DNA from 2 places in the Acidovorax sp. Q11 genome. Region 2 is predicted to be linked to the other one. Evidence: predicted binding sites of a transcription regulator. Region 2 holds the regulator's gene; the other holds the start of a gene.

Region 1 (4,193 bases), on a different contig from region 2:
GTGGCGAGTGAGTTGTTGCAGCGCCTGGGTGCCGATGTGGATGCGCTGCTGGACGACCTGCCCACGGTGTTCCAGGTGCTGTGGCGCACCGGGGCCGTCAAGGATGCGGGGCGTGCCTTTTTTGCGGCGCACCCGCAGGGCCTGGGGGCCAACCTGGGGTGTGGGCTCACGCAGCATTTCCAGTGGCTGGATGCGGGCGCCAACCAGTGGCTCGATGCCGACTTGCCCGAGGTGATGGCGCTGCGCCAGCAGCTGCTGCTGGTGTTGGGCCCGCGCATGCAGCAGGCCGAGGTGGACCTGACCCAGCCTGGCTGGTGGCAGCGCCTGGGGCTGCCATCGCGCAGCAGCGCGCAGCCGGTGCTGCTGGTGTGCGAGGGCGTGCTGATGTACCTGCAGCCCGCGCAGGTGCAGGCGGTGCTGGCCGAGTTTGCGCAGTGTGCGCCCCCGGGCTCGCGCATGGTGCTGGATGTGCTGACGCGCCAGGCCGTGGGCCGGGCCGCCCGGCACCCCGGCGTGGGGCCCACGGGGGCCGAGTTCTGCTGGGGCGTGGGCCGCATGGCCGAGCTGGCTGCCGTGCACCCGCGCCTGCGGCTGCTGCGTGAGCAGAGCGCGGCCGAGGGCTATGGCTGGGCGGGCATTGCGCTGGATGCGCTGTGGCGGCCCTGGCTGGGCGCGCCGGTGTATGGGGTGGCCACGTTGGCGGTGACGGATTGAAGCCCCTCTGAGTCGCCTTTGGCGCCTTCCCCTGCAGGGGGGCGCCACCCGTGGCCTGGCAAAGCCAGTTCCACGGGTAGCAGTGGCCTGGGACGCGCCAGTGGCAGAGGTTGTGCAGCTGAAAAGTAGCTGTCCGCTTCAATATTGAGGGACAACTATCCGAAAGCCCGTAGAGCTTGGCGTTGGCCGCTAGCCGCTAGCCGTTGCGCAGCCCCGCCGCCTGCCCGGGCGCCAGCATGCGCATCCACGCGGGGGCCTGGCCCGTGAGCTGCCCCACGATGGCCGCCTGCAGCGGCGGCAGGCGCCGCGCGCCCTGCAGCACCAGCTGGCGCAGCAGGCGCGGCACCGGGCGGGCGTCGGTGTACAGGCGCACGATGGCGTTGGTGCCCTGGTAGATGGGCCAGGCGTGGCGGTGGTGGCCCTGGGCGTAGGGGGCGAGGGCGTCGGCGCTGCCAATGTCCTGCCCGCGCTGGCGGGCGCTGACCAGCGCGGCCGTGAGCCGCTCCACCCCGGCCAGACCCAGGTTGTAGCCATGGGCCGTCACGGGGTGCATGCCTACGGCGGCGTCGCCCAGCAGCGCGCAGCGGTGGCCCGCAAAGCGCTGCGCAAACACGGCGACCAGCGGGTAGGCATAACGTTCGCCCACCAGCACCATGGGGCCCAGCCGGTCGCTGAACTGCGCCTGCACCTGGGAGGCAAAGGCTTCGGGGCTTTGTGCCATCAGCGCGGCGGCGTCGGCAGCACCGGCGGTGACGACCACCGAGCACAGCGCATGCCCTTCGTGTGGGTCGTCCGGCAGCGGCAGCACGGCCAGGGTGCGGTCGTAGCCAAAACACTCGTGCGCCACGCCGCCATGGGGCAGGGTGTGGCGCATGCGGCAGACGATGACGGTGCGGCCAAAGTCGGTCATCTGCGCGCCCAGGCCCAGCTGGCGGCGCGTGGCCGAGAAGCGGCTGTCGGCCGCCACCAACAACGGGGCCGTCAGGCGCTGGGGCGTGGTGTGGTCGCCGGGGGCGGTGGGCACACAGTCCAGTTCGGCATGGCCGGGCAGCGTGGCAACGCGGGTGACCTGGGTGCTGGTGAGCAGGCGCACGCCCGGCGTGCAAGCTGCCACGGTGTGGGCCGTGCGGCGCAGCGCGTGGTTGGGAACGATAAAGCCCAGGGCGCCGGGAGCCGCCGCATCGCCGCTGTGTGCGCCGCTGGCCGCGTTCAGTTGCAGCGCGCTGTGGCGGCCCAGTGGGCCGTCGTGCACCTGGGCCTCGGCGATCTGGCCCACCTCGTGGTCGGCCAGGTGGGCCCAGCTGCCCAGCCGCTGCAGCGTGGCCCGGCTGGGGTGGGTGAGGGCGATTTCGCGGCCATCGGGTGCGGGTTGGGCCAGGGCGTTGTCGCTCTGCTGCTCGACCACGGTGGCAGTGAAACCGGCCTGGGCCAGGGAGATGGCCAGCGACAGGCCCGCCGGGCCTGCGCCGACGATGAGCACGTCGCTGTGGTGGGTGGTGGTCATGGCAGGGAGAAATCGAAGTCGGCCGAACAGTGCCGGGCCTGCCCAGACATCGCATCTGGAGCGCCTGCCATTGTGGGCGCGGCCTGCGCGGCGGGTTTTGCCCTGGGTCAAGCGGCTGCGCAGGTAATTGCTATACAAATAATAGCTATCAAGGCAATACCAGCGCGCGGTAACGGCCAAAAAACCTTCAAATTTCTGGCCCCCGGCCCTGCGCTGCGCGCGGTGGGCTGGCTCCCACCGTCACCATCGCTCAGCCGCTCAGCCGCTCAGCCGCTCAGCCGCTCAGTCCTTGGCGGCCTTGCGTGTGCCCCTGGCCGGTTTCTTCTTGGCCGTGCCAGCCTTCTTGCCGCGCAGGTGCAGCCCCCAGGTCACCAGCAGCCACAGGTAAGACGCGGGGATGCTGTACGCGGCAAAGGCGGCCAGCGACAGCGGCGGTGCGGTGATGGAGCGGGGGTTGGCGATGGTCGCCAGCAGCTGGCGTGTGCCCGTGCCCACCTCGGGCGTGGTGTGCTGGCTGCCCGAGCGCGCCATGAGTGCGCCCATGAAGGTGAAAAACTCCATAAGCAGCGCACCAATCAGAAAACACGCGGCCAGGGCTAGCAGCTGCGCAAACGCCCGGCGGTTGCCCTTGGCCAGAAAAACGATGGCTGACACCAGCACCAGGGCGGGCAGCAGGAGGACCACGGCGGGCCAGGCGGACAGGAGCAGGGGCATCGGAGAGGGCACCAGGTGGCAGCAAGCAGGGGCACCAGCAGGACGCCGCGCCAAGACGGGAGGCCTTGGCGCACACCACCCTTGCCGGTGTGGGTGCCGATGATAGAGGCTGCGCGTGCCACCTCCCCTGCGGCCCGCTGCAGGCCGCGTGCCATGGCCCGCCGGGACCGGATGGGCGGCGATGCGATGGAGGGGGCGGTGGGCTAGGCAGCCACAAAGTCGGCCACCGCCTGCAGCACCTCGGCCTGCTGCAGGATCTTGCGGTGGCCCAGTCCCTCGGTGGCCAGAAGCGTGGCGCCGGGGATGTGGTCGCGGTAGGCCTCGCCGTCGACAAAGCGGTTGATGCGGTCGCCCCGATCGTGCACCACCAGCGTGGGCAAGGTGATGCGCGGGCCCACGGCCGGGGGCTCGAACTGGCGCATCAGGATGCCCTCGCGCGCCTCGATGCGCCGCTGCATGGCGGCGCGCGTGCGTTCGGCCAGCCCAAACACCTGCGCGAACAGGCGCGTGTACTCGTGCGGCGAAGCGGGCGGCGCCAGCAGCACCAGCCGCCCGGTGGCCAGGCCCCGGCTGGCCGCATGGGCCGCAGCGTTGGCCGCTAGCGAATGGGCCACCACGGCGTGGGGTGCCGCGTCCTGCGCGTGCAGGCGGGCGGTGGTGTATTCGATGGCGCGGGCGAACTGCGGCAGGTTGCTCACGCGGCCTCGGCTGCCGCCGTGGGCGGGCATATCCACCAGCACCGGGCGCAGGCCGCGCGCGGTCAGGGCATCGGCCAGCGGCAGCATCTGGCGCGCATGGCCGCCCCAGCCGTGCAGCAGCAGCACCGTGGGGCCGTGCGGCTGCGCCTGGGGCAGGTAGAGCGTGATCTCGGCGTCTTCAAACGCCCAGCGCTCGGTGCGCCATGGGCCAGGTGGCACGGCATGGCGGCCGGGTTTGCGCAGGGGCAGGGGCGTGCCAAACAGGCGCGAGGCCACGCGCACAGCCAGTGCGGGCCACAGGCGCTCGGTGGTGCCCAGCGCCAGGCGCAGCAGGCGCATGCCGGGGTGTTCGCCGTAGTAGCCAGCGGTGGCCTGCAGCGCGGAGGGGGAGGAGGCGTTCATGGTGGGGCTCCTGAAGAAATGGAATGGGGCGGGCGCGGTGGGTGGCTCAGTAAAAAACCCAGTCCCGGTTGCTGCGCGGGAGGCTGGTGAGGGTGCTGCGCAGCGCCCGGATGGCGCCCGCTGCGGCCGCAATGGCGGCAATGCCCAGGATGATCAACATG
Region 2 (4,193 bases):
TACTCCACCCAGAACGGCGTGGCCCAGCGGTGGACCCAGTCGCAGATGCTGCGGCGCGTGCTGCGGCCAAGGGTGCTGATTTACAGCGCGGTGCTGGTGGCTCTGTGCGTGGCCATGCTGGCCAGCCTGGTCGTGCGGACTCCGCTCAAGGTCGATGTGGTGCGGGACCGTGCAGCGCTTTCGCGCATCGTGGCAGGGGGCAAGCTGGAGAACATCTACCGCCTGCAGATCATGAATGCGACGGAGGGCGAGCAGCGCTATCGCATCAGCGCACGGGGGCTGGAGGGGCTGGAGGTGTCTTCCGATGCCGAGGTGGACATCGGCCCGGCGGAGTCGCGTTGGGTGGCGGTGCGTTTGCAGATCCCGTATGGTTCGGCAAACCCTGGCTCCCATGCCGTCCAGTTCGATGTGCAGGCCGTCGGCGCCGCCGCCCATGTGACAGAAAAATCTGTGTTCCTGGTGCCGCGCTGAGCCGCACCCTGGTGCAAGGCCTCGCATGGCCTTGTGTTGATTGAGATGATTGTGAAGGAGTAAATCGCCATGTCTTCAAGCCCAGCTATTGCCCCTGTTGCGTCAGCACCCTGGTGGAAATTCGGCCATGTCTGGCTGGTGATTGCCGGCCCGGCCATTGTGATCGTTGCGGGTTTTGTGACCTTGTGGCTGGCGCTGTCCCGGCCCGATCCTGTGGTGGCAGAGGACTACTACCGCAAGGGGATCGAGATCAACAAGACGCTGGAAGCCCCCGAGAAAAGCCTGGCACCCGCCATGAAGGGCCGCAACCATGCGGCCACCCCCGTGCAGGACCAGCCGCGTTGAAACGTGCAAGCATGTGGCTCGTCAGTGATGCCAGCTTGCCGTAACTGAGCCCCCAGGAGACAGGAACAACGATATGTGGACGCAACGCCTGATGTGGATTGCATGGCCCGCCTTCTTGATGGCAGGGGTGCTGGAGATGCTGGTTTTTGCCATGGTGGACCCCCAGGATCTGCACTGGCTTGGGCAGCCCCTGGCGCTGTCGCGGCAGGGCGTTTATACGCTGGCGTTTTTTGCGTTCTGGATCATCACCATGGCAAGCAGTGCATTGACCACGCTACTGGCCATGTCGCCCTTCGAGCTGAACCGCTGCCCGGTACCTGAAGGAGAGCGGCCGGATGACTGCCGCAAGACATCATCCTGCTCTTGAACTGAGGGGAGGCGCTTCTGGTCGGCCGGTGAAGGCAGGCCGGGATGGCTGCCGATCAGTGGCAGGCTTGCTGGCTGTTGACGATGCGCTTGAGGGCATCCGTGTCCAGGATGCGGACATGGCGCTGCTTGACTTCCACGATGCCTTCCTCCACAAATTTGGAGAAGGTGCGGCTCACGGTTTCGAGCTTCAGGCCCAGGTAGCTGCCAATTTCTTCGCGCGTCATGCGCAGCACCAGTTCGGACTGCGAGAAGCCGCGGGCATGCAGGCGTTGCACCAGGTTCAGCAGGAAGGCTGCCAGGCGTTCTTCGGCGCGCATGCTGCCCAGCAGCAGCATCACGCCGTGTTCGCGCACGATCTCGCGGCTCATGATCTTGTGCACATGGTGCTGCAGGGCCGTGACCTCGCGCGAGAGTTCCTCGATGCGGTCGAAGGGCATCACGCAGACCTCGGCGTCTTCCAGGGCCACCGCGTCACAGGTGTGGTGGTCGTTCACGATGCCATCGAGGCCAATGATCTCTCCAGCCATCTGAAAACCGGTGACCTGGTCGCGGCCATCTTCGGTAGCCACGCAGGTCTTGAAGAAGCCGGTGCGGATGGCGTAGAGCGATGTGAAGGATTCGCCGTTGCGGAACAGCGTGCTGCCGCGTTTGACCTTGCGGCGTACGGCAACGACTTCATCGATGCGCTGCAGTTGCTCTTCGTTCAGGCCCACGGGCATGCACAGCTCGCGCAGGTTGCAGTTGGAGCAGGCGACTTTGATGGTGAGCGGGTTCATAGGCACGTGAGCTAGGGGTTGGGTGTCGAGTACATTGCGCCCGATACGAAAAGCTGGGAAGGCCTTCGGGTGGGCGCCTTAGCGACTGACATTTGTCAAATTGTCGCTCGTCGGCCTGATCGTTCACTTGATGCAGGTCAAGGACATCGTGCAGAGGGTACGGCACAGTCAGAGTGTACGCAAGGATATTCCCCCATGACCGCTGTTTCGCCCGATCTCCTGCGCCGTTTTGACGTGCCGGGGCCCCGCTATACCTCTTATCCGACAGCCGACCGGTTTGTCGAAGCGTTCGGGCAGGAGGACTACATCCTGGCACTGGAGCAGCGCCGGACAGGCTCGGTGGCCAAGGCCTTGCCCCTGTCCTTGTATGTGCACATTCCGTTCTGCGAATCGCTGTGCTACTACTGCGCTTGCAACAAGATCATCACCAAGCACCATGACCGCGCAGAAGTCTATCTGCGCTATCTGAGCCGCGAGATCGACCTGCACACCGCGCACTGCGGGGTGGGCCAAGTGGTGAGCCAGCTGCACCTGGGTGGAGGCACGCCCACGTTCCTGTCGGATGCGGGCTTGCGTGAACTGATGGCCATGCTCAAGCGCAGCTTTACCTTGGCGCCGGGCGGTGAGTACTCTATTGAAGTGGATCCCCGCACCGTGAACGCCGACAGGCTGGCGTTGCTGGCTGAGCTGGGCTTCAACCGGCTCAGTTTTGGTGTGCAGGATTTTGATGCCGAGGTGCAGAAGGCTGTGCACCGCGTCCAGCCTGCCGAACAGGTGTTTGCGCTGGTGGAGTCTGCACGCTCGCTGGGTTTTGACTCGGTGAATGTGGACCTGATCTATGGCCTGCCGCGCCAGACCCCCGAATCGTTCGACCGTACTCTGGCGCAGGTGGCGCAGTTGCGGCCTGAGCGCATTGCGCTGTATGCCTACGCGCACCTGCCAGAACGTTTCAAACCCCAGCGCCGCATTGTTTCGGCCGAGCTGCCAACGGCGTCGAGCAAGCTGTCCATGCTGTCGCGCTCGCTCGATGCGTTCATGGACGCGGGCTATGTCTATGTCGGCATGGACCACTTTGCGTTGCCCTCGGATGCCTTGGCTGTGGCCAAACGCCAAGGGCGCTTGCACCGCAACTTCCAGGGCTACAGCACACAGCCTGACTGCGACCTGATCGGCTTGGGCGTGTCGGCCATTGGCCGGGTGGGTGCGACCTACAGCCAGAACTCAAAGACCTTGGACGAGTATTACGACTTTCTCGACCAGGGACGTTTGCCGGTGGTGCGGGGTCTGGCGCTCACGCGTGACGATCTCGTGCGCCGCGCCGCCATCATGGCCCTGATGTGCCAGGGCGAGTTGCTCTATGAATCCATGGAGCAGGCCTGGTTGATTGATGTGCGGCAGTACTTTGCGGCAGAGATCGCGCAGCTCGAAGACATGGCCGAACAGGGGCTGGTGCGGGTGGGGCCCGAGGGGATCGAAGTGACGGCCATGGGATGGTTTTTTGTGCGGGGCATTGCCATGGTGTTTGACCGTTATCTTCAGGCAGACCGCAACCGCGCCCGGTTTTCGCGCATCATCTGAGGCCTATGCTCGCAACCGTGGCCTGGACGGCTTTGCTCATGGGACTCGCAGGCGGGTCCCATTGCTTGGCCATGTGCGCCGCGCCCTGTGGTGCCCTGGTGGGGCGGGCTGCGGCCGCAGAAGGCACGGGTAAGCTGGCGCAAGAAAGCACCGCAGTGCAGGTTGTGCAATGGATGCCGCAGGGTGGTGTGGTGTTGCGCACCCTGGCGTTTCATGGGGGGCGGCTGGCGGGCTACGCGGCCGCAGGCGCCCTGGCGGCCCTGGCCATGGACAGCCTGGCGTGGCTTACCCAGCAGACCACGGCCTTGCGTCCGGTGTGGACCCTGATGCATGTGGCTGTCATGGCCTGGGGCCTGATGATGATGGTGCAGTCGCGCCAGCCCGCCTGGGTGGAGCAGGCCGGGAGGGCCGTGTGGGGGCGCGTGCGGCCATTGGTGGGGGCGCCCGCTGGCGTGCTGGCGGCAGGTGCCCTGTGGGCCTTGATGCCCTGTGGATTGCTTTACTCGGCCCTGCTGGTCGCCGCTCTGAGTGGCGGCGCATTGGAAGGGGCGCTGACCATGGTGTTGTTTGCCGTGGGTAGTGGGGTGTGGCTGCTGGGTGGCCCTTGGGCGTGGAGCCGACTGCGAAGCCGTCTCAATCGGGTGCGTGCCGACT

What was found. Region 2 encodes FNR, which switches genes on or off when oxygen is low (the NO sensors DNR and NnrR bind a similar motif). Its sites were predicted from a motif close to TTGATNNNNATCAA; they were not measured.
Region 1: the regulator FNR is predicted to act here: its motif matches at 2,316-2,329, upstream of ubiM (5-demethoxyubiquinol-8 5-hydroxylase UbiM).

Annotation. Positions count from the first base shown of each region.
Region 1 covers NZ_JBUDZG010000032.1:719-4,911, forward strand. The annotation lists gene ACYZGB_RS19255 (class I SAM-dependent methyltransferase) at 1-714, shown strand, start outside; gene ubiM (5-demethoxyubiquinol-8 5-hydroxylase UbiM) at 911-2,218, opposite strand; gene ACYZGB_RS19265 (hypothetical protein) at 2,501-2,932, opposite strand; gene ACYZGB_RS19270 (alpha/beta fold hydrolase) at 3,136-4,032, opposite strand.
Region 2 covers NZ_JBUDZG010000004.1:71,522-75,714, forward strand. The annotation lists gene ccoG (cytochrome c oxidase accessory protein CcoG) at 1-471, shown strand, start outside; gene ACYZGB_RS05135 (FixH family protein) at 541-816, shown strand; gene ACYZGB_RS05140 (hypothetical protein) at 890-1,183, shown strand; gene fnr (fumarate/nitrate reduction transcriptional regulator Fnr) at 1,239-1,961, opposite strand; gene hemN (oxygen-independent coproporphyrinogen III oxidase) at 2,157-3,539, shown strand; gene ACYZGB_RS05155 (sulfite exporter TauE/SafE family protein) at 3,545-4,193, shown strand, end outside.